Regions from separate parts of the Fictibacillus sp. KU28468 genome, predicted to be linked through region 1. Evidence: a T-box and tRNA genes for the amino acid it is inferred to sense, from the RefSeq annotation. Region 1 holds a T-box; the other regions hold tRNA genes.
What was found. The T-box of region 1 lies ahead of metG (methionine--tRNA ligase). A T-box ahead of a tRNA ligase gene usually reads a tRNA of that ligase, here a tRNA-Met.
Positions count from the first base shown of each region.

Region 2: it encodes a tRNA-Met, which carries the amino acid that the T-box ahead of metG (methionine--tRNA ligase) is inferred to sense. The anticodon was not compared.
Region 3: it encodes a tRNA-Met, which carries the amino acid that the T-box ahead of metG (methionine--tRNA ligase) is inferred to sense. The anticodon was not compared.

Region 1 is NZ_CP110666.1:3,349,345-3,359,355, reverse strand. Features, by position in the region: gene OKX00_RS17590 (FAD-binding oxidoreductase) at 1-139, shown strand, start outside; gene OKX00_RS17585 (MFS transporter) at 129-701, shown strand; gene metG (methionine--tRNA ligase) at 759-2,390, opposite strand; T-box leader at 2,490-2,761, opposite strand; gene OKX00_RS17575 (M36 family metallopeptidase) at 2,970-4,433, shown strand; gene OKX00_RS17570 (hypothetical protein) at 4,475-4,663, opposite strand; gene OKX00_RS17565 (hypothetical protein) at 4,745-4,870, opposite strand; gene OKX00_RS17560 (tetratricopeptide repeat protein) at 4,867-5,961, opposite strand; gene OKX00_RS17555 (hypothetical protein) at 6,172-6,651, shown strand; gene OKX00_RS17550 (NAD(P)H-hydrate epimerase) at 7,120-8,310, shown strand; gene OKX00_RS17545 (NAD(P)H-hydrate dehydratase) at 8,294-8,557, shown strand; gene OKX00_RS17540 (APC family permease) at 8,899-10,011, shown strand, end outside.
Region 2 is NZ_CP110666.1:4,188,834-4,198,844, reverse strand. Features, by position in the region: gene OKX00_RS22165 (amino acid permease) at 1-965, shown strand, start outside; tRNA gene OKX00_RS22160 (tRNA-Met) at 1,156-1,232, shown strand; tRNA gene OKX00_RS22155 (tRNA-Asp) at 1,268-1,343, shown strand; gene thiL (thiamine-phosphate kinase) at 1,596-2,579, shown strand; gene tsaE (tRNA (adenosine(37)-N6)-threonylcarbamoyltransferase complex ATPase subunit type 1 TsaE) at 2,589-3,044, shown strand; gene tsaB (tRNA (adenosine(37)-N6)-threonylcarbamoyltransferase complex dimerization subunit type 1 TsaB) at 3,041-3,733, shown strand; gene rimI (ribosomal protein S18-alanine N-acetyltransferase) at 3,743-4,192, shown strand; gene tsaD (tRNA (adenosine(37)-N6)-threonylcarbamoyltransferase complex transferase subunit TsaD) at 4,192-5,208, shown strand; gene OKX00_RS22125 (ABC-F family ATP-binding cassette domain-containing protein) at 5,516-7,453, opposite strand; gene moaC (cyclic pyranopterin monophosphate synthase MoaC) at 7,690-8,178, shown strand; gene OKX00_RS22115 (redox-sensing transcriptional repressor Rex) at 8,228-8,875, shown strand; gene OKX00_RS22110 (twin-arginine translocase TatA/TatE family subunit) at 8,909-9,100, shown strand; gene tatC (twin-arginine translocase subunit TatC) at 9,118-9,888, shown strand; gene solA (N-methyl-L-tryptophan oxidase) at 9,998-10,011, shown strand, end outside.
Region 3 is NZ_CP110666.1:7,908-17,918, forward strand. Features, by position in the region: gene tilS (tRNA lysidine(34) synthetase TilS) at 1-87, opposite strand, end outside; gene OKX00_RS00040 (serine/threonine protein kinase) at 204-1,181, opposite strand; gene OKX00_RS00045 (VWA domain-containing protein) at 1,147-1,893, opposite strand; gene spoIIE (stage II sporulation protein E) at 1,980-4,475, opposite strand; tRNA gene OKX00_RS00055 (tRNA-Glu) at 4,667-4,741, opposite strand; tRNA gene OKX00_RS00060 (tRNA-Met) at 4,768-4,844, opposite strand; gene OKX00_RS00065 (S1 domain-containing RNA-binding protein) at 5,034-5,525, opposite strand; gene OKX00_RS00070 (FtsB family cell division protein) at 5,592-5,972, opposite strand; gene yabQ (spore cortex biosynthesis protein YabQ) at 5,983-6,585, opposite strand; gene yabP (sporulation protein YabP) at 6,582-6,887, opposite strand; gene OKX00_RS00085 (RNA-binding S4 domain-containing protein) at 7,152-7,433, opposite strand; gene OKX00_RS00090 (HU family DNA-binding protein) at 7,434-7,706, opposite strand; gene mazG (bifunctional methyltransferase/pyrophosphohydrolase YabN) at 7,822-9,273, opposite strand; gene OKX00_RS00100 (putative polysaccharide biosynthesis protein) at 9,275-10,011, opposite strand, start outside.

The DNA.
Region 1 (10,011 bases):
TTATTACCCTTTCGCCAGCCAAAGCCAGCTGGAACGTGCCTATCCTCGTACGCAGGAATTCTTTGCACTGAAAAGAAAGTATGATCCGTCCGAAATGTTCATGAACTACTTTTATAAGGAGTACGGAGATGACCTATAAACAGCTCATACGTTCACAAAGCGTCATGATGACGGCAAGCAGCATCGTATTTCCTTTTTATCTGCTGCTTCTCCGCAATCTGGGTGACAGCTATTCTCAATTCGGCTGGGCCTATGGTCTGTTTGCTTTATCTTCCGCCTTATTTCATCCGTTCATTGGCAAGTGGAGTGACAGGTTTGGTGACCGTATACTGCTGCTGATCTATGCATGGGGAATGGCGGTGGTCATGCTGCTGGTTCCAGTCCTATCTGAGACTTGGCATGTTTATGTTATTCAGATAGTTATGGGCCTTTTGGGAGCATTTCAGAAAACAACAGAAAAAACAGCCCTATCCCGCCACACGGAAAGAAGAAATGCCGGTAAAAAGGTGGGCCACTATCATTTATGGACGTCTATTTGGGCAGCACTTGCTGTCATCATGACAGGATACATGATTGATTTTCTAACCATCGGCTCATTGTTTTATCTTACCTCTTTGTTGTATTTGATCGGAGGGATAATTCTCTGGAAGCGCCCCGTTATGGATGAATCAGCCAGCCAGTTGGATAAAAAGGTGATGTAAAATAAAAAGAAGGACGAACCCCGGGTTCGGGTGTTTCGTCCTTTCATTTTGTAAGGATCAAGAAGGATTACCCAAGCGCTTTAGTTCTTCGTCGATCTGTTTAATATCAATCCGCTCAAACAGCGGCTTTACACCTGAAAGCTGAATTCGGTCCGGATAAATCACCTTCCACGATGATTCTTTCATTCCAAGTGCCTGCTGGACTTCTTTGCTCGAAAAAGGAAGGAATGGTTCCAGCAGCTGCGCGAGATTAGTGATAATGGCAACACAGGTAGCCATTGTTCTCTCACAGCCAGCAGGGTTCTCATTAATTTGTTTCCAAGGCTGCTGTTCATCAAAATATTTATTCGCCGAACGGATGTAAGCGAAAATTTCTTCAAGTGCTTCTTTAAAACGGGACTCTTCAATCAAACGGCCTGTCTTTTGGTAAAGAGGAGGTAAAAGGGATTCTGCGATACGATCAACTCTACTCTTTGGCAAGAGCCCCCCGTAATATTTTTCAATAAATTTAAGTGTCCGGTTCACAAAATTGCCGTAGGCGCCAAGCAGTTCGCCGTTATGGCTATAGATGAACTCTCTCCATGAAAAATCAGTATCCCGGTTTTCGGGTGCATTGATCGTTAGGAAGTAGCGGATCGAATCCGGATGGTACCTCTCCAGAATGTCTGGAACCCAGACCGCCCAATTTTTACTCGTGGATATTTTTTTCTTCTCCAGTGTCAAATATTCATTCGAAACAATGTGACGGGGAAGGGCGGGATTTTGAGTTCCGTGCAGGATGGCAGGCCAGATGATGGTGTGGAACGGAATGTTATCCTTGCCATGGACATAATACGTGATCGTGTCTTCCTTCCAAAAGAGTGAATCATCATTGCCAGTCTCCTGTGACCATAATTGACTGGCAGAAAGATAGCCTGACACCGCTTCAATCCAGACATACACCTTTTTGTCTTCATAGCCCTCAATCGGGATACTTACTCCAATAGGCAAGTCACGTGAAACGGCACGGTCGATCAATCCTTCTTGTAGATAGCGCTTAGTCAACTGAATGGCATTCTGCCGCCAGGATTGTTGCTGCTCTGCTCGTTTAACATCTCTTTCCAGCTTTTCCTGAAACTTACGAAGCGCAAAATAGAAATGCTCAGTAAGCTTGAACACGGGCGGCTGGCCGCATAGCTTACATGTCCGGTCCAGCAGATCAGCAGGATCAAGGATGGTAGAACAATAGTCGCACTGATCTCCTCGCGCCTGTTTTCCGCATACGGGGCATGTACCCTCAACATAACGGTCAGGCAGAAACTGATCGTAGGATTCACAATACGCTTGCTCCATTTCTTTTTTATAGATATATCCGTTGTTTAATAAAGTAAGAAAAATCTTCTGAACGACCTCATGATGTTGGGGGTGGTCCGTTCTCGTGTAACAGTCGTACGAGAAACCGAGCCTGGTGAAGCAATCCTGAAATTCGGTATGATAGCGGTCCGCTACTTCCTGCGGTGAAATATTTTCCTGCCTTGCCCGGATAGTAATCGGTGTCCCGTTGCAGTCACTGCCTGAAACGTATAATACGTTCTCTCTCTTTAGGCGGTAATAGCGGGCTAACAGATCTCCGGGCAGCAGACTTGAAATGTGACCAGTGTGCAGTGAGCCATTCGCATAGGGCCAGGCTCCTCCAATAAAAATCGCCATTAGTCATCCTCCTCAATTTAGAGTTCAGTTATATCAGAATTGGCTAAACTGTTGGATTGCATGCTTAGACATTAAAAAAACCGTCCATATCTAAACATAGATAAGGACGGGGCTGATCTTCCCGTGGTACCACCTTCATTCATGAGAGGCTTGCGCCTGTCACCTCAGCTAGTACGGAGTGGATAAAAAACACTCTTATACTGTGGATTTGATAACAAGTGCCACCACTTGCTGCCGCCTACTTGCGTAAAGAAGCGTTCGGGACAGAGCTCAGAGACCATTTTCAAACCGTCATTTTTTGCTTCTTTTCAGCTGCCGAAGCTCTCTGTGTAAAAATAGTACGATTCTACTTTTCTCATCATTGCTTTTTTGAATAAGGATTTTGTAACCATTATTATAGCAAATATATTCAAATGATATCCAGTATTACAATAAAATAGATAAATAAGTCTATTGCTTGCGTGTCACCTCCGGGAGTAAAATTAAATTGTCTGAAAATTATGATAGCGAGGAGACAGGGGAATGAAAAAGAGGAACATGGCATTGACGGCCGCGGCCGTGATATTATTGTCAGTCAGTATGCCTTCTTTTCAGCATGGAAACAGCCCTGCTTTAAGAGGAAATGCTGTAAACGCTCAATCATTAAGCGCGAAATCTTCTGCAGATGACTTTTTAAAAAGGAATGCCGCTAAGTACAACCTTTCAAATGATCTCTCAGGCCTGGACTATGTTACGACCATTTCAACAGCTGCCGGCAGCTATGTGCGTTATCAGCAGATGGTAAACGGTTCACCTGTTTTCTCCAAGCAGCTTACCGCGACAGTCGATCTTGATGGACATGTCAGTTTGATAGTCTCAGATTATACACCATATAACTCAGTTGAACGTGCGCCGGACAAGCTTACAAAGGAGCAGGCTGAGACAAAGGCTGCTGCCTATATCAATGACAAAGGAAAAGGTAAGTGGGGCACGACCGAGAACACGTTTGGCTATGTGATTCAAAACGGCAAAGCCATTCCTGTGTATAAAGTCGTGATTCATGCGAATGAACCATTTGGGGCCTGGGAAGCGATCGTCCATGCGGGCAATGGGAGATTAATAGAGAAAAAGGATCTTAACCAAAAAGCAACAGGTTCAGGGCAGGTTTTTCTACCGAATCCGGTGGAGTCCAGTGGAAGTGCGGCAGGGCTGGCAGACAATAATGATGCGGATTCACCAGCATTGAACGCCCAGCTTAAAAATGTTCAATTATTGGGTCTTGATGGATCAGGAAAACTGGCAGGCCAATATGTTGCCATTAACTCAAAAGCAAGGACGAAAAGTTCAACCCTTACATTCAATTACACTCGCTCGGATAATCAATTTGAAGATGTAATGGCTTACTATCATATTGATACCTTGCAGCGCTACATTCAATCGCTAGGTTTTACCAACATCAACAACCGTACGATTACAGCGAATGTGAATACGTATAAACAGGATAACTCTTTTTACAGCCCGACGAAGAAGGATCTTACCTTTGGTTCTGGCGGAGTGGATGATGCTGAGGATGCAGGAGTCATCGCTCACGAATATGGACATTCTATTCAGGACAATCAGGTTCCAGGTTTTGGAGACTCCCTTGAAGGAGGATCTATGGGGGAGGGCTTTGGAGACTATCTTGGTGCAACCTATGAGGATGCAGTTACAGGGGATGGATTTGGACATGCTTGTGTTGCGGAATGGGATTCAACCTCCTATTCTTCGTCAAACCCTCCTTGTCTGAGAAGACTGGATGAAAATAAAGTATACCCAAGGGATGTTGCCGGGGAAGTTCATGCGGATGGAGAGATTTGGTCTCAGCCTCTATATGAGCTGGCAGGAGCTATTGGAAGGGACGCTGCTACAAAAATTATTTTGCAGTCTCATTGGTCACTGACACCCAATGCAACATTTAATGACGGGGCACGGGCGATCAAGCAGGCAGATCAGCAGCTCAATGGCGGCCGCAATGCAAAAACAATTGATGCAGTCTTTAAAGCGAGAGGGCTATCAACCAATTAATAAATAATAAAACCCCCCTGGAATGATCCAGGGGGATTTTATTATTTATTTTTATTCTGATCCAATTTCACGATCTTATATGCACCATGCTTGATGACTTGCCTTTCGTGCTGTGGATCTACCTCCTGAAATTCTTTGAAATCTGCCACTACAGTATCTGGAAAGCTTGCAATGACCCTGGCTTTCATGTTATTTACTTCGATTACGTCGTAAGGAAGTGCTGGTTTCATAGAAATCTCCTTTATAATGATTTGAACCCATAAAAAAAGAGCCGATCGGGCTCTTTTTTATGACAAGCTCAAATTCTGATCTTACACGTGTGTAGGTGTGTCACGAATTACTCCGTGCTCGCTTTGAAGGCTGCCATTAGCAGCAGCTGCACCCATCAAGGCTGTTAAAACCAAAAAAGTTCCCAGTAAAATTTTTGCTTTTTTCATCGTAAATACCCCATTTCTTCAATTTTGGTTTTAGCGCGGTACGCCTGATAAAAATAAGTACTGGCTTTCTCAAACTTTTTTTCATGATGAAGAATCGTAGCAATGGCTTCGGTATAATCTTGTACAAAGCCCCATAACTGCTGTTCTTCAAAGTATTTCAAATGCTCAGTAACAACTTGCTCGATTTCCTCAGAGGGAAGATTAGAGTACTGGGCATTTAAAATTTGCAGGTGGTGAATATACTCTTCATTCTGAATGGTGCTGCAAACGTCCATGCCTTGCTGGAGATAAAAAAAACCATTCTCTTTATCTTCCATTTTGAAGTATTCCCGTGCGAGCAGGAAGGATAGTTTATGGGGGATAAACTCCTTGCTGTACAGTTCGCTAAGGTGGCGAATGGCAATATCGGACAAATTTTGTTCAGAATAAAGGAATCCAAGGTTATAGCGTATAAAGTTGAGAAGCTCTTCATCTTTAAACTTCTCAGCGATATCCAGTGAATCCAAAAAGTGCTCTTCTGCCTGCTCGTACTGTTTTAGACTAAGACAGCAGAGACCTAGAATGTTTTCGCAGTCTGCACTTCTGAGATCGTTTTTTGAAACTTCTTCATACGTGGTTTTAGCCAGTTTTGCATAGCTGAGTGAAAGCAGAAACTTCCTGCTGTGATAATAGGCAGTGGCCGCTTTATAAAAAAATTCGGCAACTTCGATCTTATCTTCAATACTGCCCATAAATCTTTCCGCTTCATAATAGCAGGCCACAGCTTCTATGTACTGGTTCATACTGTAGGCATAGACGCCTTTGAAAAAGTGATAGTAGAAAGCCATTTCAGGGGATAACTGTCTTTGAAGCAGTTCAAGCTGCTGCAATAGAACTGCAGTGTCATCAAAGTTTTTTTGGATGAGTGTATACCGGATCTCCAGCAGCGAATGCCATAACAGTTCTTGCTGATCCAGTGTGGCAGGATCGATTTGTTCCTGCACCTCAATATTTAATTCTTCGACCACTGCCAGATTTCGATCCCTCATACTCACGTTCCATCGACTGAGCAATTCAATGACTTCAGACGCCTTTTCTGTTTGTAATATCATGATAACTCCCCTTAAGAAGGTTATATGAAAATAGTAGCATATAATGGAAAAAGGAAAGTTGGGAAAGTAGTATTGAAAATATAGCGATTATTAAGCAGGAATCTATCTCATTTTCCCAAGTTATTCTAAAATTCGGATTTTTCATCTTTATTCATTTTGGGTTTATAATAGTAGCCATTGTGGTAATTAGCAATGAGGAAGGTGAAGATTATGTATAAGCTCATCTCGCTTGCTATACCAATTGTACTGCTGAGCGTATGGCTTGGCTTTGCGCATGGTGACAAAGCGAAAACGGAAGAAAATATGCCAAAAACTAAAATAAATTCAGGATCGCACCCTTTAAATACATTATCTAATGTGGTTGTTTCAACCGACAGTCTTTCGAATCAGGAAAAGGATATCATGCTGGAGCAGGTCATATCTACAGACAAGCTCTTTCCCGATCAGCGACCTGCCAGTATATCGGCCCACAGCGGCAAAACCTACGCGAATGCGAAAGAAAAGCCGGTGAAAGAAAGTAAAGTAAAACCGGTGAAAGAAAGTAAAGTAAAACCGGTGAAGCAAAAACCAGCAAAGGAAAAAAAGGCAAAGAAACCCAAAGATAACAAGGGCTTGAAAAAAGGAAAAGTGAAAAAAGACAAGCCGGTAAAGCCGGAAAAACCGGCAAAAGAGGAAAAAAAAACCCGTTAAAATTCCGAAGCCTTCTGAAAAGCCTGCTGATCAGACAAAGCCAAAACCTGAACCAAAGCCTGAAAAACCAATGCCGCCTGAGGAAGAAGATACAAATAAGGACGATGGGACAGATGGCGGTCAAAGTGATGCTCAGCCATCACAGCAGGATAACAGTGCTCAAATACAGAGCATAACCCCTCAAAATGAGAGTACAACAGAATAAAACGAAGGCCTTTTCAGATGAGAAGGTCTTTTTTGTTGTGATCTTGAGAGAAAAGTCTTGCTTGTTTGAGCGGAATTGAGAGTAACTCAGAATAAGTGAGCCGAATCTGCAATAATTGAGCGCAACTCAAAATAATTGAAACTTCCGGAAAAGTCAGATAACTTTATGGCCTGATTTCAGATAAACACAGTGTTCATCAACTCACAGAAAAGGGTAGGATACTATGGAAACGATATTTTTAGGCGTTGAGGAGGCTCTATTCTATGTATATCTTTACAGGAGATGAAATTAAAAAAATCGATCAAACAGCACAAAATAGCGGCATGGATGTGTATACCTTGATGGAGAATGCCGGAAAAGCTCTGTATGAAGCCGTCTCGGATCTGGTAACCAGAGAAAGCCGTATCCTCGTCATGGCGGGTAAAGGCAATAACGGTGGAGACGGCATCGTGCTCTCAAGATACCTTCAGCAGAACGGATTCCATTGTGAGCTCGCCCTTCCAGATGGAAAACCAGGCACGGAAACAGCGTTCAAACATTTTACTTATTATACGGCTTGCGGCCTGAAGGTCTCCGAAAGGGAAGGGAAATATGATGTGATCATTGACGCCCTGCTCGGTGTCGGTACTTCTCCTCCCTTAAGAGGGAAGATTGCCCAAGAGGTCAGATGGGCAAATTCGCAGCAAGCACTGAAAATAGCGGTGGATCTCCCTACAGGTGTTTCTGCAGATCATGGCGAAACAGATGAAGCCTTTCAAGCAGAATTTACTTTTTGCCTCCATGGCTTTAAACCCTCTGCGTTTTTAGAAGGAAGTACAGATTTCTTTGGTGTTACCAGAGTGTTATCGATCGGTTTGCCTCAGGAATCCAATTGGCAAGTTTGGACAGAAGAAAATGTGCGGTCAACGTTTCATAAGAGGTTTGCCGGTGCTCATAAAGGAACGTTTGGAACGGGCCTTCTTCTTGCAGGATCTGATGAGATGCCAGGAAGTGCGCTGCTGGCTGGAAAAGGCGCATTAAAAAGCGGCATTGGAAAACTGACTATAGGAACGAGCCGTTTTGTCTCAGGGATTCTGGCGGGGCAGCTGCCAGAAGCGATGTACAAGCATGACGGACTGGAGGCTGTGGGAGAGGGTGATGTACCAAAAGGGATAAAGGCCTGCGCGATCGGACCAGGGCTGGCAGATGCTGAAAAAACCGAGATGGCATTACAGCACTTAATGAACACGGATCTGCATCTGGTCATCGATGCAGGAGCACTAAAAAAAAGAACATACCCGAAGCGGAAAGGTTTAGTGATCCTAACCCCGCATCCGGGTGAATTCAGCAGAATGACAGGCGTACCAGCCAGTGACATACAAAAAAAACAGATTTCAGTATGCTCTTGCCTATGCACAGGAACAGAACGCAATCGTTATTTTGAAAGGAAGATATACGGTGCTGGCCTTTCCTGACGGCAGCCTCATTGTCAATCCGACAGGCAACGCCGGACTGGCTAAAGGGGGAACAGGTGACACGCTTACCGGAATGCTTCTGGCTTTCGTTTCCTCAGAAAAAGACGTAAAGCCGGCTGTAGCCAATGCAGTTTATTTTCATGGAGCAAGTGCTGATTTATGGGAACAGACAAATGCTGAACGAGGATTGCTCGCCAGTGATGTAAGTGAACACCTTCCGCTGGTCATGAAATCCTTTGAGTATTAAATCCGTAATTAGACAAAGTTTCCAACTTAACATAGATAAAAGTTTATTACAAATAAAAAAGTCAGACGTTCAACTTATGAAGAAAAGGCACGAAAGAAACTAATGGGCAGCGATTTAAGGGATGGTTTTTAATTTTGGCAATGCTTTTGGGGTGAACTATCTTCTGACAGCTAAAAGCTTGCAGCAGATAGGTGGATTAGCAAGCATATAGATTAAAAATATGTTTCATAAACCGCAAATACGGATAATTATATGTATTATTTGTCAAAATACGTCGAAAAATAATTAGAATGAGGAGTGCAGAGTACTAAGGAATTTTGAAATTTTGAAGGAGGAAGTTCATGTCAGATCAAGGACCATTTAAAAAAACGATATCATTATTAGATCTTATACTCATCGGACTAGGAGCCATCTTTGGATCAGCTTGGCTGTTTGCAGTAAGTAATGTTGCTTCCAAAGCAGGACCACTCGGGAGTATTTCCTGGATTATCGGAGGAGTCATCGTTCTGCTGATCGGACTTGTCTATGCTGAACTGGGTGCAGCCCTTCCGCGTACAGGGGGGATTTTAAGGTATCCGGTGTATTCGCATGGACCGCTGGTAGGATATCTCATATCCTTTATTACTATCGTTGCTTACACAAGTTTGATTTCAATAGAAGTAACAGCTGTCAGACAGTATATTGCTTACTGGTTTCCAGGGCTTACGAAAGCAGGGTCTGACTCACCGACGATCACAGGCTGGCTGGTACAGTTCGGTTTGCTTTGTGTGTTTTTCCTGTTGAACTACTGGAGTGTTAAAACATTTACAAAATCGAACATTATCATTTCGATCTTTAAATATTTTGTCCCGCTCACCATTATCACCGTGTTAGCCTTCCATTTTAAATCCGGAAACTTTTCGGTTGAAGGATTCGCTCCATTTGGTTTCCAAGGTGTCCAGGCCGCAATATCCACAGGCGGTGTTATGTTTGCCTATCTAGGGCTGCATCCGATCGTATCTGTTGCAGGTGAAGTAAAAAATCCTCAGCGGAACATTCCAATCGCTCTCATTGTGTGTATCGTTCTCGCCGCAGTGATTTATACTCTTCTGCAAGTTCTGTTTATCGGTGCCATTCCTACAGATGTGCTTGGTGGAGGCTGGCAAAAGATACAGCAAGAATTCGCCCTGCCGTTTAAAGATATAGCTGTCGCGCTGGGACTAGGATGGCTTGCGACCATCGTTGTGCTTGATGCCGTCATTTCACCCGGAGGAAATGGAAATATCTTTATGAACACAACATCCCGTTTAGTGTACGCATGGAGCCGTACAGGAACACTGTTTAAAGTATTCTCAAGAGTACATGAAAAAACAGGAATCCCTCGGCCGTCATTATGGCTGTCCTTCGTGCTGTCCGTGTTCTGGACACTGCCGTTTCCATCTTGGAACGCGCTCGTAAATGTGTGTTCAGTTGCC
Region 2 (10,011 bases), 840 kb from region 1:
TCACCGCAAAAGCCTATGGAGAATTTGAATTTTGGTTTGCTTTAATTAAGATTGTCGCTATTATCGTTTTGATTGTTACAGGTCTAGGCATTATTATATTCGGTTTTGGGAATCACGGAATTGCTACAGGGATCAGCAACCTCTGGAATCATGGAGGATTTGCTCCTCATGGAGTTAAAGGTATTTTAATGTCCATGCAAATGGTCATGTTCGCCTTCTTGGGCATTGAGATGATTGGTGTCACGGCTGGAGAAGTTAAAAACCCGAAAAAGGTACTTGCCCGTGCAATTGACACTGTGTTTTGGAGAATTTTACTATTCTACGTGGGTGCACTTTTTGTTATCATGTCCATCTACCCGTGGAATGAAATTGGTACTACTGGAAGCCCATTTGTTTTGACCTTTGATAAAATCGGTATTGCCCAAGCCGCTGGAATCATCAACTTTGTTGTTTTGACAGCAGCCCTTTCCAGCTGTAACAGCGGTATTTTCAGCACAGGACGCATGCTGTTCAATCTGGCTGAGCAGGAGCAGGCGCCGGCCGGCATGAAAAAAATCAGCCGCACCGGTGTTCCGTCAAAGGCAATCCTTGTATCTTCAGGAGTCCTATTGATCGGGGTTATTCTGAATTATCTCTTCCCGGGATCTAAAGTATTTGTATGGATTACAAGTATCTCTACATTCGGAGCAATATGGACTTGGGGAACCATTCTCTTGTCCCAGATAAAGTTCAGAAAGTCGTTATCACCGCAAGAACTTAAAGAATTGAAGTACAAAACACCACTGTGGCCTTATGGATCTTATATTGCTTTAGCCTTTTTGCTGATGGTGGTAGGAATCATGGGGTACTTTAAAGAAACACGAATCGCTCTTATCGTTGGACCGATCTGGATTTTAGGACTTGTTGCTTTTTATTATGGAAAAGGTCTTAATAAAAAGGATAATAAAGACGAGAAAGTGGCATAATAATTTTAAGTTGCACGTCAGTAAAAATTTACTGGCGTGCAATTATACAAAAAGAGTTGCGTGATTTCAAAATTCATGATATATTAATTATTGTCGACTCAGACATAAATAAGTTCGGATGAAAAAGTCAGCCGAATACATCATATGACAGTCGATACTCGGACACATCGTCCGTGCACATTCATATCATCGCGGGGTGGAGCAGTCTGGTAGCTCGTTGGGCTCATAACCCAAAGGTCGCAGGTTCAAATCCTGTCCCCGCAACCAATTTAATTTATCTACTCCATGAGTAAATGATAAATGGACCCGTGGTGTAGTGGTTAACATGCCTGCCTGTCACGCAGGAGATCGCCGGTTCGACCCCGGTCGGGTCCGCCATTACTTTTAAAACGTAAACGAAACAATTTGTTTCGTGTTTTTTTATGTAAAAATAGGTTTTTTCCATAAAATAAGATAAACTAATAAAAGACACATAACCCTTAGGATCATTCGATGCCTAGGGATTTTTTATAGAATGAAAAATCAAAAGGCTTTTTTGTAAAAAAAGCACAGGGATTTTAAATAGGATAGGGTATAAAATCAAAAGGCTTTTTTGTTAAAAACGACCGTGAAAGTGGAAGGGTACATACGATGAAAGATGAATTTGAGTGGATTAAAACGATTAGTCCGGCCGGCCATAAACAGTCTTCGCTTATACAAGGAATTGGGGATGACGCGGCTCTCATAAAAGGTTCAGAGCTTGATCAGATTGTATGCCTTGATACGATGGTGGAGGACGTTCATTTCACGCAAAGCACATTGACTCCGTTTCATGTCGGCCATAAAGCGCTTGCCGCCAACATTAGCGATATTGCTGCAATGGGTGGTATACCTCTTTTTTACTTGGTTTCTATTTCTATTCCGCCTTCATGGGAGGAAGGGAAGCTGTCCCAGATCTACAAGGGAATGGCTGCACTTGCTGAAGAATATGATATGGATCTGATCGGCGGCGATACCGTTTCTACGAAAGGTCCTCTTGTTTTATCTGTGACCGTATTGGGCCAGGTAGAGCAAGGAAGGAAGCTTTTGAGAAGCAACGCTGAACCTGATGATGTTGTTTTTGTATCAGGCCCGGTCGGAGATTCTGCGGGTGGATTGTCCCTGCTTTTAGAACGATCCCACCAAGGTGAATTCAGCACAGAGGAAGCTCTCCTTGTCAAAGAGCATCAGCTTCCTTTGCCACATGTGGGGGCAGGGAGGATCTTGGCGAAGTCCAATAGACGAGTGGCGCTGAACGATATCAGTGATGGCGTGGCCAGCGAAGCAAATGAGATCGCAGAAGCGAGCGGTGTTTCGATCACACTTTTTCATGATAAACTTCCAAAAAGTGCAGCCATCCAGTACTATCCCAGCAAGATGCAGGACGAATGGATGCTGTTTGGCGGAGAAGATTACAAACTGATCGGGACGATGTCTCCGGATGCCTTTCCTGAAGTGCAGGCGGCTTGCGAAAAAGCCGGGATTTGTTTAATGGTGATCGGACGGGTAACAAAAGGGTCGCCCGGTGTGCTGCTGAACAGAGGAACTTCGGTTGAAAAACTGTCGAAAGCGGGATATAACCATTTTTCTGATTGAGGTGCAAGTATGGAACAACTTTTAATAACAACAGCTTCTCCTGAAGAAACGAGTGAGCTTGCTGAGAAGCTTGGAACCTTGCTTGGGCCGGGGGATGTGCTTACTCTTGAAGGAGATCTTGGTGCAGGTAAAACGACATTCACAAAAGGTCTTGCCAAGGGTCTGGGTGTAAAGCGGGTGGTCAATTCACCGACATTTACCATCATTAAAGAATATAAGGGGCGTCTGCCTTTTTATCATATGGATGTATATCGTTTGGAAGACAGCGATGAGGATTTGGGATTTGAGGAATATTTTGAAGGTGAAGGAGTAACGGTGGTGGAATGGGCACAGTTCATTGCTGACCGGCTTCCGGAAGACCGGCTGAATATTGAGATCCGCCGCACGGGAGACGAAAAAAGGGAATTGAAATTTCACCCTGCAGGCGAACGATTTATTACGATATGTAAGGAGTTAGGAAAATGAAGGCCTTAGCCATAGATACATCGAACCTCGTCATGGGTATTGCTGTGGTTGATGGAGAGAAAGTCATTGGGGATTATACGACGAACTTGAAAAAGAATCACTCCATCCGGGTTATGCCGGCGATTCATGATTTATTGAAAGAAATGAATATGAAGCCAGCCGATCTGGACCGGATCATTACGGCGAAAGGGCCGGGATCGTATACAGGAGTAAGAATCGGGGTAACAATCGCGAAAACGCTGGCCTGGGCGCTGAAAAAGGAGCTCGCAGGTGTTTCCAGTCTTGAGGTCTTGGCTCAGAACGGAAAATACTTCAATGGCTATGTCTGCCCGTTGTTTGACGCCAGGAGGACCCAGCTATATACAGGCTTGTATGGCTGTGATGAAGGCAGCTTTCAAGCGGTAAAAGAGGACCGGCTTGCATTGAGGACCAATTGGCTTGAAGAATTGAAACGCCTGGAGAAACCGGTTCTGTTTTTGGGAAACGATTTAGAGCTGCATAAAGAAAGTATTCTAGAAGAGCTCGGTGATCAAGCGGTGTTCGGTACGTCAGCTGATCATAACCCGCGCCCGTCTGAACTGGCACGAATCGGCATGGGGAAGGAACCAGAATCTGTCCATCATTTTGTTCCCAGCTATCTTCAGCTTGCAGAAGCAGAAGTGAATTGGCTGGCGGCACAGAAGGAGTAGGTGCAGACCATGGAGGAGACATACACATACAGGTTGGCGACGGTCAATGACCTGCAGGATATCATTGAAATCGAACACGCTTCCTTTACCCTGCCTTGGACACAGGAAGCTTTTTATAATGAGATTGTCCATAATCAGTTTGCCTACTACCTTTTACTAGAGACGGATGGGAAAATTGTTGGGTACTGCGGTGTTTGGGTCATTATAGATGATGCCCATATTACAAATGTGGCGATCCGCCCTGAATACAGAGGCAAGAAGCTTGGGGAAGCAATTATGAAGCAGGCGATGATACTGGCGAAGCGTTATGGTTCAGCAAGGCTCAGCCTTGAAGTCAGGGTCAGCAACTATGTAGCACAAAATTTATACCGCAAGCTTGGTTTTCAGAATGGCGGTATCAGAAAAAATTATTACAGCGATAATGGTGAAGACGCTTTAGTGATGTGGGTGATGCTTTGATGAAACAGGATGAAATTATACTGGCGATTGAAACGAGCTGTGATGAAACAGCGGTCGCGCTCGTAAAAAATGGAACAGAAATTATGGCAAATGTAGTCGCTTCGCAAATTGAAAGCCATAAGCGCTTTGGCGGAGTCGTGCCTGAAGTGGCATCACGCCATCATGTTGAACAGATTACGGTTGTGATGGAAGAAGCGCTTCAGAATGCGGGAATTACGATGGAAGATGTGACGGCGGTTGCCGTTACAGAAGGACCAGGACTCGTAGGGGCGCTTTTGATCGGTGTGAATGCGGCGAAAGCCTTGGCATTTGCCCATGGTCTTCCGCTCGTACCGGTTCATCATATCGCCGGGCATATCTATGCCAACCGGCTGATCACTGAGATGGAGTTCCCGCTGCTTGCTCTTGTTGTTTCCGGGGGCCATACTGAGCTTGTTCTGATGAAGGAGCATGGCTCGTTTGAAGTGATCGGTGAGACGAGAGATGACGCAGCTGGAGAGGCCTATGACAAAGTAGCGCGTACCTTGAACCTTCCCTATCCGGGAGGACCGCACATTGATCGGCTTGCGCAGGATGGAGAACCCGTCCTTAACCTTCCCCGTGCCTGGCTGGAAGCAGACTCTTATGATTTTAGCTTCAGCGGCTTAAAGTCAGCTGTTATCAATACCGTCCACAATGCGGCGCAGCGCGGAGAGATTATTAAGCCTGAAGATCTGGCGGCGAGCTTTCAGGCATCGGTCATTGATGTGCTTGTAGAAAAAACCGCACGTGCTGCGCGTGAGCATCATGTGAAACAGGTGCTCTTAGCAGGCGGTGTAGCAGCGAATAAAGGATTAAGAGCGGCGCTGGAAGCTAAGTTCAGCGATCTTCCCTATGAGCTCATTATTCCTCCGCTCAACTTATGCACAGATAATGCTGCTATGATCGGAGCAGCCGGCAGTATTGCCTATCAAAAAGGAAAAAGAGCAGACTGGGCACTCAATGGTGTACCAGGTCTCGATTTAGAGGCACAATAACGTAAGAATCCCTTCTACATGTGAGAAGGGATTTTTTTGTTGAGGCATTTTAGTGCTTTAGTGAGATGTGGACAAAGTTATCCACAGGGCAGGGGATAATGTGAATAAATTAAAAAAAAGCAATAAAACTGCTTTCTATGTCTGTGCATAAAATAATGTGGATAACATTTTATGCAACTGTGGATAATGTGCATAACTATGTTGATGAAAGAGTTATTATCTATAAAAGCTGTGCATAACCTTGTGGATACTGTGAATTATCGCAAAATAAAAACAACGGTGCCTGGCACCGCTGTTGTGTGTATCATTATTCTTCTTCGAGCTGGAGCAGTTCCCATTCTTCCATAAGATGCTCAGTTTCTGCTTTGATCTGTTCGATCTTTTCATTATGTTCCTGCGTTTTCTCATAATCCTGGTAAACGGCGGGATCACATAACGCTTCTTCATGAACAGCCTGCTCGGTTTCAAGCTTCTCCAAGAGGGTCTCTATTTCTTCAATTCTCCTCTGCCGCTTTCGGTCCTCGCGTTTAGCCGCCTTGTCCTGTTTATACGCTCCGGCTGAGGCGGGTTCATCCGCTTGCGGGGAGGAAGGGAGACTTTTGTTTTTTAATTCTTCACGTTCTCGCGTCTCGGTTTTTTTCGCAATATAATAATCATAGTCACCGAGATAATTTGTAATTTTCGTCCGTGAAAGCTCAGCGACCTTGGTGGCAATCCGATTGATGAAATAACGGTCATGAGAAACGAAAACTATAGTACCGGGAAAATTGATGAGTGCCTGTTCAAGAACCTCTTTGCTGTCGATATCCAGATGGTTTGTCGGTTCGTCCAATAACAGCAGGTTGGCTTTTTGCATCATCAGTTTAGCCAGAGCAAGCCGGGCTTTCTGGCCGCCGCTCAGTTCATTGACATACTTGAGTACGTCATCCCCGCTGAACAGAAAGTTGCCTAGAACGGTTCGGATTTCTTTTTCCGTTTTGTCAGGATACTCGTCCCAGAGTTCGTTCAGCAAAGTTTTATTGGAACTGAGGTTCGCCTGCTCCTGTTCATAATGGCCGATCTTCACATTGGCGCCGTAAGCGATGTTTCCTTCCAATAAAGGCAGCTGTTTTAAGATGGCCTTTAAAAGAGTGGACTTTCCGATGCCGTTTGGCCCGACAAGCGCGACGCTGTCCTGGCGGGAAACATGATAGTCAATGTTAGTGATGAGCGGCACACCGTCCTCATAACCGGTAGCGACCTGTTCAAGCTTTAATACGTCATTGCCGCTTTGGCGTTCTATATCGAACAAGAAGGAAGCGGACTTTTCATCACCAAGCGGCTTGTCCCTGACTTCCATTTTCTCAAGCTGCTTTCTGCGGCTCTGTGCACGTTTAGTGGTAGAGGCCCGGACGAGGTTTTTTTGAACAAAATCCTGAAGCTTGGCGATCTCATCCTGTTGCTTCTCATAGGCTTTCATATCCAGTGCAAGGCGTTCTGCTTTTTGTTCCAGATACTGCGTGTAGTTGCCTTTAAACTTGGAAGAGCGATGGCGGGAGATCTCATAGACCGTCGTCACGATTTTATCCAGGAAGTAGCGGTCATGCGAGACGAGCAGGATCGCGCCGGGATAGGACTGCAAATATTGCTCAAGCCATGAGAGTGTTTCAATGTCCAGGTGGTTGGTCGGCTCGTCCAATATTAAAAGGTCTGGCTTTGTAAGGAGCAGTTTAGCCAGCGCAAGGCGTGTTTTCTGCCCTCCGCTTAATGTCTGCACGGGAGTTGACGGGTCAAACCCGCTGAATTGAAAGCCGTGAAGTACCGTGCGGATGTCCGATTCGTATTGATAGCCGCCCGCTTCCTTGAACTGAATCTGCAGTTCATCATACTCTTTTAGCAGTTTATTGTAGGCTGCTTCATCTGCGGTCAGCGCAGGTTCACCCATTCGGCTCTCCATGCTGCGCAGCTGCTTTTCCATCTTCCGAAGCGGCTCGAACACGCTGATCATCTCATCCCAGATGGACAGTTCGGATTCAAGGCCAGTGTCCTGGGCTAGATAACCGGCTCGGACGCCTTTTGGCATGATCAGCTGTCCTGAATCGTAGGACATGTCACCGGTAATGATTTTTAAAAGCGTGGATTTGCCTGCTCCATTTCTTCCGACAAGCGCGATTCTGTCGCGGGTTTGGACTTCCAGCTTAATATTCGATAAAATAGGGTCAACCCCAAATGATTTTGTTAAGTCATTCACTTGCAAAATAATCAATGTATAGTCACCTCAAATTCCTATCGACGAATAACAAGGTTCACAGACTGAATGCGAAATGAGATTGAGATGCTGCTCGATTAGCCTGTATTGCTGAATTCTGTCTACTCTTAGTGTAGCTTACATAAGCAAAGCGGAGCAACTAATCAATGTTCAACATTTCGTTAGAATTAACGTGCAAATCATCCGCCGTAGATTTCAAAGATAGTGTATATTCTAGGAAGAAGGAGAAGGTTATGGAATCTTTTACGCATTTTAACGAACAAGGAAGAGCGAAAATGGTAGACATCTCCGAAAAGGATGCGACGGTCCGTACAGCTGCAGCCAGAAGCTCAATCGCTGTTAACAAGGAAATCTACACAAAAATATCAGAAGGCTCGTTTCGTAAAGGCGATGTCCTTGCCGTTGCGCAGGTCGCAGGCATTATGGCAGCGAAAAAAACATCCGACTGGATTCCAATGTGCCATCCTCTGTCCCTGACGGGTGTAGATATTACGTTTCAATGGGAAGAAGAAAATAAAGAACAGTACAGGCTGCATATTGAAGCAGCCGTGAAAACAAAAGGCAATACCGGTGTTGAAATGGAAGCTTTGACTGCAGCGAGTGCCGCAGCGTTAACCGTTTATGACATGTGCAAGGCCGTGGATAAGGGAATGATCATTGGACCAACCTTTTTGCAGAGCAAAACCGGCGGAAAAAACGGGGATTTTCAACGTACCACTTAAAAAATATGGTAAACTGTAGATAAGCTTTCTGATAGTGGAGGGCTCTAATATGAATCAGGAACAGATAAAAATACCGCAGGCAACTGCCAAGAGGCTTCCGCTTTATTACCGTTTTCTAAAAAACCTTTCCATTTCAGGAAAGCAGCGGGTATCTTCTGCAGAGCTTAGCGAAGCAGTAAAAGTAGACTCAGCAACGATCAGAAGGGATTTTTCCTACTTCGGTGCTCTCGGGAAAAAGGGTTACGGCTACAACGTAAACTATCTTTTATCTTTTTTCCGGAAAACGCTTAACCAGGATGAAGTAACAAAGGTTGCTTTGATTGGCGTTGGAAATTTAGGGACCGCTTTCCTGCACTATAACTTTATAAAAAACAATAATACAGTCATCCAGGTCGCTTTTGACGTGGATCCGGCCAAGGTAGGAAAAGAAGTAGCTGGAGTTCCGATCCATTCTATCGACAACATAGTAGCGGAGCTTCAGGAAAGTGATGTAGAAGTCGCCATCCTGACGGTTCCAGTGGGCTCTGCCCAGTTTATTGCCGACCAGCTCGTTCGGGCTGGGATCAAAGGCATCTTGAACTTTACACCTGCGCGCCTGACACTGCCAGCCGAGATCAGGGTGCATCATATTGATTTAGCAGTGGAATTGCAGTCTTTGATTTATTTTATGAAACATTACCCATCAGTTGATTTATAGATTTTCCATTTTGCAGTAAAGGAGGTGTCTGGAATGATTGGAGCAGGTAGTGCAGTGTTTATCGCCGCGGCCGCATTAGTCGTATTTGGACCGAAAAAGCTTCCGGAACTTGGACGGGCAGCAGGAAAAACGTTAAGAGAATTTAAAAATGCGACACAGGGACTCATGGATGATCATGATAACGACAAAAAAGAAAAAGAGTCTCTCCAAAACGAACAGAAGTAGCAGTTAGGATGAACAAAATGACAGATAAAAACATGCCGGTCTACGACCATTTGGGTGAATTGAGAAACCGTATCGTCATTACGGCCGTTTTCTTTTTTCTCTTTATGGTTGTGGGTCTCTTTTTTGCCAAGCCCGTCATTGTTTATTTGCAAAGTGACAATGTAGCAAAAGACATCCAGATGAACGCGTTTAATCTTACCGATCCTCTGAAGGTATATATAGATTTTGCTTTTATTATTGCGCTTTTGCTTTCCCTGCCGGTAGCGCTCTATCAAATATGGGCTTTTATCAGCCCCGGTCTTTTTGAAAATGAAAGAAAAGTAACGCTCTCTTACATTCCGGTTTCCTTTCTGCTGTTTGCAGCCGGACTGAGCTTCGGCTACTTCATTCTGTTTCCGCTCGTCGTTCATTTCATGTCGAACATTGCGAATTCGCTGAATGTCGAAGGGGAATATGGGATTAACGAGTATTTTTCATTTTTGTTCAGTTTAATACTGCCGTTTGGTTTGTTGTTTCAGTTTCCGGTCCTTGTCATGTTCTTAACAAGGCTTGGGCTTGTTACTCCTCATTTTTTACGAAAGATCAGGAGATTCGCTTATTTTGGAATTATCGTTGTGGCGGGTCTGATCAGTCCTCCAGAGCTGATTTCACACTTGACCATCACCGTTCCGCTCATCATTCTGTATGAGATCAGTATTTTAATTTCGGCCAATGCCTATAAAAAGCGGCTGAAAGCAGAAGAAGAAGCTATGCTTGATCTAGAATTGGAAAAGACACATCTCGATTAGCGGGGTGTGTTTTTTTACTTGAAAGCTTTGCATAGATGTAATGTCTAGCTCCAGCGCTTGTCGGACTTTAGCAGGGCGCTTGCGCTTTTCTATATGGAGGTAATAAATCATGCACTATGATGT
Region 3 (10,011 bases), 1.0 Mb from region 1:
AGGGCCGCCTGATACACCAACAACGATTGTCTGTCCCCGTTGAATCAGCTGATGCTTTTTAATAAATTGTTCGACTGCCTGAAGCATTCCCTTCTCTCCTTATCCTATGCGGCTCAACCTTGCCTTCGTCCATTTTTTCATGAACAGCCTCTCGGGTAGTATACCAAAAACAAGGATGTCCCTGTAAAGAATTGAAACTGCCGCTACATGGACTGGCTAACAAGGTAAAACAGATAGACGATAAACAGAAATGAGCCCAAGAGAACCGTTTCGAACATGACCGCTCTTTTCCTCTTTTTCTTTATGATCCTCTGTCCCGACCGTCTGCTTGACCGCTGTCCGTTTACAGACTGGGCCGGCATTTTGCTTCTTCCCTTATTGTTCAGGGTGGAAACCATTTCATTGCGCATCTCTTCGGCGCTTTTATATTTTCCATACAAGCCTTTCAGGAGAACTGATTGGAAGGGAGACAGCATGGCGCTGTTTTTGACAGCGTCCTTCAGCTGCTGTCCCCCGTCCTTCCTTTTATCAAACCGTTTGGGATACGCCAGGTTGATCATAATCATACTTGCAGCGAACAGGTCATAGGAGGGTTCAGCCTTCCGGGTACCAAGACCCCAGTAGCCCCTGTCAAAAAACTCGGTATATTCCTTGATCGACCGCCCAATTTGAGTCGTTCCTCCCACATCGATCCAGCGAATGCGGTGCGGAGGCCCTACGACGAGCAGGTTGTCGGGCTTTAAATCGCCGAATACCCACCCGGCCTGATGAAGCATCTGCAGATCCGTGAGAAGCTGGACTAGGAGGATGGCCGCCCATTCTTCTTTATGGTTCTTCATGAAGTGAAACAATGTATCTCCTTTTAAATACTCCATCACATAAAAGGGGATCTGCTGCTGTCCTTGAAGATAGTCATCCACATCGATTAAAGAAGGCCCAAGGATTTTGCCTTGGACCCTTGAAAAGTGTTTTAACACGTTGACTTCCGAAATAATCGCCATGCTGTCATGGCCTGTTTTAACAGCGACCTTGCCGTTTCTTCCGGCAGCAAGATACACAGTTCCTGTAGCCCCTGAGCCCAGCTCTCTAATGATGGAATACTCGTTTCGGTGCCATTTGCCGGTAACCAGTTCACCGGCCCTGAGCTTAAAAACCTGACCCTTCGAAGTATTCTTCTTCATCACCGGTGATCAATCTCCTTTTTGAACGCCTGTTCGTAAATTCATTGATCGCGGCTTTTATCGCCGGACCGGTCGGGGTAATACCTCCCGATGAAAGCTTGCTGAACGCACTGGTGATCGAATTTAACTGAGGGGTCCAATCGATCAGCTTTTCTGTATCATCCTTCTTGCCCGGAAATGCATACAGAGCGAATTGATTGTAGCCCATCCTTGAGTTCAGGGATATGGATAAGTCAATGAGCGACTCCTGTACAGTAGCCAGCTTCTTCTCCATGCTCCCGGACGAATCTACGAGAATAAGCAATTCCAGATCCATGGTTTCCCCGAGATCATCTACCACTTCCATAACTTCCCCCCGTTTTTCTGGCGGAAGGTCCTCGATAGTCGAATCTTTCCCAAGAATCTGCTGAAGTTCGCTGTTGATGACGCCATGAATCGTTTGTGCCATCCCTTTTCTCGTGACCATCTGAACAGTCTGGGAAAGCTGTGCCGTATAGACGATCTGGCTCACCCCACCTCCTGACAAGGATATATCCTCCACTTCTTTCAAGCCTTTATGAAGGTATTCAGGACTGTTCTCTTCCATAATGCCGATTACATTTATCGTAATGCCATGTTCGCGTGCAAGCGCCGCCATCGCAACCGGGTCCTCGCCCTGGTTTGAGCAGCCATCTGTGATTAGAAGCACCTGGCGCAGTGTCCCTTTTTTTATGTCCATATAAATCGTCTCCTCTCATCATGATTTGCTTTTATCATCCTTGTCATCGATGAGGGGATTTATACTTTTATTCTTTGAAATTATTGAGCTTTCGGGCGTTTAATATTGATTTTCGGAAAATGAGGTATGGATGCCCATTTCGGAATGTTACGGTTTATTTTCGCTACCACCACCGTCATATCGTCTTCAATCGAATTCGATCCTGTGCGAATGACCTCTTCCATAAGCAAGTCTGCCATGGCCTGAGGATCGTCTGTCCCCATCTCTTTGATCTTCCGCTTCATCCACGCATTAATGTTCTCCACATGCTTTGGCCCCTCATAGATTCCGTCGCTCATCATGATGAGCAGGTCCCCTGCCTTCAGCTGCTCACTGACCACATCGACTTCAAAGTCTTCAATGATTCCAATGGGAAGGTTGCTTGCCTCAATCATTCTTACCTGGTCACCGCGTTTGACAAAGCTTGGTGATGAGCCGATCTTCAAAAATTTCAGTGAAGCATCCTGCAGATCAATCATAGCGAGATCCAGTGTGGAAAAGATCTCATCTGTCGTGCGAAGAGAAAGAACTGAGTTGACCGATTTGATAGCCACTTCTTCATCGATTCCTGATTTTAATATCTTTTGAAGCAGCTCCAGTGTTTCATTGCTCTCTTTAAAAGCCCTTTCTCCATTTCCCATGCCGTCTGAAATCGCAATGGCAAATTTTCCGCCGCCAAGCTCGATCGTGGAATGGCAGTCGCCGGATAGCCATGCTCCTCCCTTTGCCGCAGAAGCAATGCCTGTTTCAATGATAAACTCACGTGCCGATCCGAACGACACATGGCAATTGCCGTTCTGGTAATAGCTGCACTCCTCTTTTTTTACAACAATCGTCTCCTGAAGGATATCTGATAAAAGAGGGGCAATGATTTTTTCACACTCCCCGCTGCCCTGGCAATATGGGAGGCTCAATTCAATATCCACATTGGACGCTTCAAGGCTGTATACGTCGATATGCCCCAGCTCAATGCCCGCATGCAGGATCGCCTCTTTAATCTGCTCCTCCTGCACCTGATGGTTGGCATGCTCTCGCTGGATTTCCTTCGCAAAATCCCCCATCACCTGCGATACGCCAAGCAACTGATTAGCAACCAGCTTCCGGCTTTCCTGCACCTGCTGCTTCAGCTTCTGGCTGGCCCGATACTGAGAGAGCTCTTTCGAAATAGCATCTGTAATCTTTTGAGGCTTCACACAATGCTTTTCCCATTCTAGTTTAAGCCGCCGATCTTTTATTTCCTGATATTGCTCCTGCTCGTACATAATTTGGGACATCATCTCATACGTTTTAGTAAAATTAACTGCCCAGCACTGTTCCTTCTTAAAACAAGTCTGGCACGTTTTTTCTGTGATGTTGCTTAAAAACAAATCAACTTCGCGGTCGTTGCTCTCTTCATATTCATCTTCTCCATAGGAAGAGAAGGAATGAGACAGCGCCTGGAACATTGACGAAAACTGTTCTACACGGTTCGCCGTCACGTCTCTGATCTTTTTAACATACTGCTGCTGTTCATTAGAATGTTCCCGGGATCCCGGCACATAGCGGGCAATGCTCGAAATCACGGCATTCGGCGTGAGTAAAAAAAGAGCAATGGCAATACCTGACTCAATCATCGTCTGCATAATGGCTACATTTCCTTCGCCATACAGACCGATCAGTAATGTGCCGATTAACAGGCCGAAACCGACACCAAGCCGCTTCCCTTCTTTCAGCAGCCCGCCCAAGAGACCCGCAAAAGCAAGCAAGCTCATTTGGTAGAGGCTACCTACATTGGCCAAACTTAAAATCAACCCCGTTACGACGCCGACCGTTGAGCCGATCGCCGCTCCGCCAACAAACGCGAACATCAGAACTAAATATCTTGAAACGATATGTTCAACCGAATAATGGTGAATTTCCCATCCGATGGTCCCGGTCATGACAGAAGCCAGCAATATCATAAAACAAATGATTTCTTCATTCTTTAACGATTGTGGAATTCGTTTGAAGTTCAATAGAGGAATACTTTGCAAAAAGATCAAGGTAAGTACGAGTGAAAGGCCCGCTTCAACAGCTCCCATCATGTACTCACTGATTTGAGGGTTTCCTGACGTAAGAAAGATGGTCGCCAGCCTGGCCGTTATGCTTGTCAAGAATACGACGGCCGGCACCCATCTGGCACGGTTCTTTGTCATCAGGTCAGCTGCTTTTTGATAAACAGCATAAATGACAACTCCCGTTATTATGTAAAATGCGTTGATGGGCATATGGGACAGCGCACCGGCCATCAGTGCAAGAATCGCAATACCTGTCCGTTCCTTCCGCAAAATGTATACTGAAGCGATCAGCGGCAAGGCAAAAGGTGTTATCTCTGATAGAATCATAGCTCGTCCAAGTAAAAAACCAACAGCAAACAACAACAGTCTCCAGTTTAAAAGCACACTTTCCAGCCTGTGCATGAAGCGTTTACTCATGCCGACTGAAAGATTCTGCGTCTTCTCAAACCACACCATCACCCGAAGAGGTCCCATTACATTTCTGTCCGCCTTTTGATACATCCTCCACACCACCCCTATAGTTTTTGTGTGTATCATTATACCCACAGGTAATTCACATTTTTTGTCAAACGATTAGAGCATGTTCAAAAAACTTCTCGACGTACAAATACAAAAAATCTGTATTGTCTTGGACAAATACAAAAAACCCTGTATTTTTTTATAAAAATACAGGGTTGATAATTATATGTAATTGGTGACCCGTACGGGATTCGAACCCGTGTTACCGCCGTGAAAGGGCGGTGTCTTAACCGCTTGACCAACGGGCCAGTCTTATTTTTTTTGTAGAAAAACATGGTAGCGGCGGAGGGAGTCGAACCCACGACCTCACGGGTATGAACCGTACGCTCTAGCCAGCTGAGCTACACCGCCATGTTAAAGACACAAGTAGTATATTACAAGAATCCATACACCCTGTCAACGGTTTTTCAAAAAAGATTAAAAATAAAAAGCTGAAGCAGCCGATCCGCCTGAAAAAATCAAAAAGAAAAGACATCCCTTGAGAGATGTCTTTGTATTTATATAAGGTTGTGAAGCTTGAGCATTCAAGTCAGCAGCCTATTAGCCTCGGCGAGCTCCGCGTCCGCCGCGTTTTGACTCTGTTTGGCGTTTCAATGTTGCCAGACGGTCTTCACTGTCTTTTAAGAATTTACTCATTTTATCTTCAAATGTTACAGCCGTGTTAAAACCACCATTGCCGCGAGGAGAACCTTTGCGCTGTTTATTGAATCCGCCTTTTGACGGGCCGAATCCGCCGCTTTTCGGTGCACCAAAGTTTCCTTTGTTTGCTCCGTAGCTGCTTCTCACCGGTGCAGGATTATCTTTCGCCTTTTTAATGGACAAGCCGATTTTGCCGTCTTTTTCGATATTCATGACTTTAACTTCGACTTCATCACCGACTTTTAAGTGGTCGTTAATGTCCTTAACATAATTGTCCGCAACTTCACTAATGTGCACAAGTCCGGTTGTTCCTCCTGGCAGCTCGACAAACGCTCCAAAATGAGTAATTCCTGTAACCTTACCTTGCAACTTGCTGCCTACTTCAATTGACATGAAGAAAATGCTCCTCCTTAGGTATTCATAAGTTTACTTTATTATACATGTGAAAAATTCGGGATGTCAATCCGACGAAGACCCCGGTACTTTAAATACGGTCTCCCCCTTCTTTGACATGAAGTAATCACGCCTTGCAATCTCCCCGATATAATCAACGTCTTTTAGTTTATGCACTTCATCTTTTAATTGTGACTTCTTATTTTTCGTCTGCTCTAATTTGGCCTTCAGGTGTTTTTCTTGCTTCCCCTTATCCTCGAGTGAGACCATTTGGGAAGTGATGGTTGAGATCAGCATAAAGGCAAAAAACGAAAAAACCACCATAAAAGCTGCCAGGCGTCGATATAAACCACGTTTCTTCTTCGCGTCGATCTTTTGCTGGAGATGATGTTCTTTAACGTAGCCCGTATTTAATTCAGTAATCTTCTCTTTATTAAACTGGACCATGTCCACCCTCCTATTTCTCCTGTTTGCGGAACCAATTTTTGACTGTATTCTTCAGAGAAATAAGAATCCCTGCTTTTTTTAGCCATTTACCTTTTAAATTATACCATGTTTGCTTAGGAATGAAACGCGAAATCAGTCTAAATAACCATTTTATTGGAGAAAAAACAATCTTGAGCAGCGTGAAAACAATGGCCCAAACCCATCTTGCCGCCAAAATGCCTATAGCTAAAATGATAGAGATTACCCATTTTACAGGCTTTATTATAAATCCATAGAAAAGCCGTACGAAAAAGCGGAACAATTGTGTGACAATGCGGATCATTACTTCCAGCACGCGTTTATAGCCTGTTTGCAGCAACGCTTTATAAAAACTGAAGCCGCACAAAAGAGCCGCAAAAATATACAAACGGAGATTGGCATGGTTCACATGAAGCAAAACATAAAAGACAATCAGTGCCTGCAGAAGCCAGAAAATCAAGTCATTGATAAAGTGCAGCCAGTACCATTTTCGGCGTTCATGGACGAAACGGCCATACGTATCAATCGCCATACCGATCCATATTCCCATGGCTGCCATGGACAGCATCGTCTGGAATTGTACAGATAAGGTCATTTGAAAAGCTTGCCGAAAAATCCTTTGGTTTTTTCCCCGCTCTGCTGGTCAAGATAAACAAGGTCAAATACTTTCCCTTCTATGGACACCATGCCGGATTCCACATCCAGATTCTTCATTTTCAGGTTGGTACCCCGGATTGCAAGAAAGCCCATCGTTGTTTCCAGTAGAAACTCCTCGTTATCAAAGCTTTCAACCTGTTTGACACCAGTGATCTCAAGTTTTTTCCGGCCAACCATTTTCACGTCATGATCTGGAAGGTTCGCATTATTTAAGGAGCCATAGTTATGATATTGGTCCATTCTAATCCCCCTCTTTCGCTTTATGTTTATGAAAAGAGGGACAACTTTAGAACTTGGACTAAACAAAGAAAAGCGCATCCTCCGAGGACTAGGGATGAAATTAATGTTTTAAGCTGAAAACAAAAGATAAGTTTCCCCCTCCGGCCGCTAAAGACCAGACATCGCATACTAATGTTTAAAAGAGACCTCAAGTCTTTTTCTCAATCACACCCCACAAAAAATCAACAACATACATGGACTAACAGAGCTAAATAAAAGAAGAGCCTAGAACTTAGGCTCTTCTTCCGTTGATTGAAGTGATTCCTCATTGATGATGGTATACATTTGGCCAGCTTCCTCTTTTTTAGTGAACTCCTTTAGCTCGTCTACGCGAACGGTCACGAGTTTCTGTCCGAAGCGGATAGAAAGTTCGTCACCGGCTTTCAGAACCGAAGAGGATTTGGCCTGTTTGCCGTTGATGGCGATGCGGCCTTGATCAGAAATTTCCTTTGCTACCGTCCTTCTTTTAATAAGACGGGAGACTTTAAGAAATTTATCAAGACGCATTTACTTTACGGCTTCCTTTAACTTGTTCCCTGGACGGAAAGCCGGAACTGTAGAGGCAGGGATGCTGATCTCTTCTCCAGTTTGCGGGTTGCGCCCTGTACGGCTTGAACGCTCTCTTGTTTCAAACGTTCCGAATCCTACGAATTGTACTTTGTCCCCGCTCTTCAACGCATTTGTAATCTCATCAACAAGACCACTTACTACCACTTCAACGTCTTTCTTGGTTAAACCTGATTTCTCAGCAATATTTGTCACTAGTTCATTTCTGTTCATTTTTAAAAACCTCCTTAGCATTCTTTCAAAAGATTCGGGCAAAGTCCAGAAAACTTAAGGGTTCTGCTTGCTCTCGAACAATATTCTCTAAGAAAAAACAGATTCCTTCCCGGTTTTACAAATTTTCTTTCGCCTGATTCCAGAGCTGGTCCATCTTTTCCAGAGATGCTTCCTCTGGAGTTAGCCCTTCTTTGCTTAGTTCATTTTCGATATAGCGGAACCGGGCATAGAACTTTTGATTCGTCAGTGCCAGTGCTTCTTCCGGATGGATGCCGTAAAAACGTCCGAGGTTCACCATGGTGAACAGCATGTCCCCAAATTCCTTACGGCGCTCATCGTCGGATTCTGCGGCCTTCCATTCATCGAACTCTTCCCTTAACTTATCTAAAATAGGCGTGACCTCATCCCAGTCAAAACCGGCCTTTGCTGCTTTTTTCTGATAATCATAAGCTTTGTGCAACGCAGGAAGCCCTTTTGCTACCCCATCAAGGAGCGAGCGGCGGTGCTCATTTCCTTTTTCCTTAGATTTGATCTGCTCCCAATTTTGAAGCACTTCATCCGCTGTATCGGCTTCTACGTCACCGAATACATGAGGATGGCGCCTGATCATTTTTTCTGCCAGACCCGAGATCACTTCATCCATTGAAAAATAACCTTCATCTTCACCGATTTGGGCATGCAGCAAGACTTGAAGGAGAACGTCCCCCAATTCCTCCGCTAGATGCTCATCATCTTCATCATCGATGGCCTCAAGCACTTCATAGGCTTCTTCGATTAAATATTTTTTCAACGATTCATGCGTTTGTTTCTTGTCCCATGGACAGCCGTCCGGCCCGCGCAGTTCTCTGATGATACCCCGCAGATGCTCAAAATCCCGGTACAGCATTTCTTCTTTATCAACTGGAGGAACATAGACGGCCGTCAAATTATTGAGCGTGACAGAACGATCCAGTTCATAGAGGGGAACCCACTGAATGGATTCTTCGGCACTTCCTGCAGCGGTCACAACAGCAACGTTAAAGTCATCCGGATACTTTTCCATTAACGTCAGTTTTACTTCGGAAGCGATGAATCCATCATACACCTGCACGATGATGAGGTGGTTGCGGATCTGGATGTGTTCCTTCCTCAAGCTGGTGCCGTCCAAGATTTGACATCCATCAATCGGGTCAATTTTTAAAGCGGTATACATCTCATCCAGAAAACTTTTGCCTCCCGCCACTTTCACTTCAACGCCGCGGCTGTCAGCTTCCTTCAGCAGCAGCTGAACGGTTTGCTCGGCAACAAGCGGATGACCCGGCACGGCATAGATGATGTGATCTGAAGAAGCCTTTTGGAATAAAACAGAAGTGATTTCACGATAAACATCTTCAAAAGCATCATGTTTTTCATAGATGTCATCAAAGAAAGTCATCTTGACGCCTTCCTGCTCCAGCTGAGCTACAGCTGGATGATCATTTGTACGGACAAAGACATGTTCTGCCTTAAGCAGCATCCGGTACACTCCTACAGTGAGCTGATCCAGGTCCCCTGCTCCCAGTCCAAGTATTGTTATCGAATAAGGCATGTTAACTCCTTCTTTCTTTCCAGCGTTTCAACATATGCTGTAATTTTTGTAGTTTAGGAATGCGGACCAGTTCTTCCACCTTAAATACTTTAGCTGTTGCGAGTGCCACAAAAAGAGCGACCCCGCCGCCTGCACTGGCAGCCAGTGAAATGACAGCATCCGCCGATCTGGATTCTGTCATCACACGATCCAATCCTGATTTTATGAGCCATGCCGTAAGCGACATCACAGCCGCAGAGCCGCCGATGCGTATGCCATATAATTTTTCTGCAGCAGCAAAGCCTGTTGTTCTTTCTAATATGACAAGATTTATTGCCGCTGCGGCAATGGATGCCAATACAGTGGCAAAACTTGCTCCCATTGGACCCCATAACGGCATCATAGCAAGGTTTCCTGCCACTTTAACAATAAAAGCAGCTGATACACTCATCACAGGATAGGTACTGTAACCCATCCCCTGCAAAAGGCCGGTGGATACAAGGAAAAGGGAAACGGTCAGGATAGAGATACCCAGGACTGCGATTTCCAAGGATCCTTCCGCGCTCTCAAAAAGCATCCGGTTTACAGGCTCGATAATCACGGCAAGGCCTGCCGAAGCGGCTAGACCGATAATAAAAACAGCCTTTATCGAGATACCGCATATTTTTTGAATTCTGGCAGAGTCCAAACGTACTTTTGCCGCGGCCACCGCTGGGACAGCAGCAAGGGAAATGGATGTTGCAATGACCGTACCCAGCT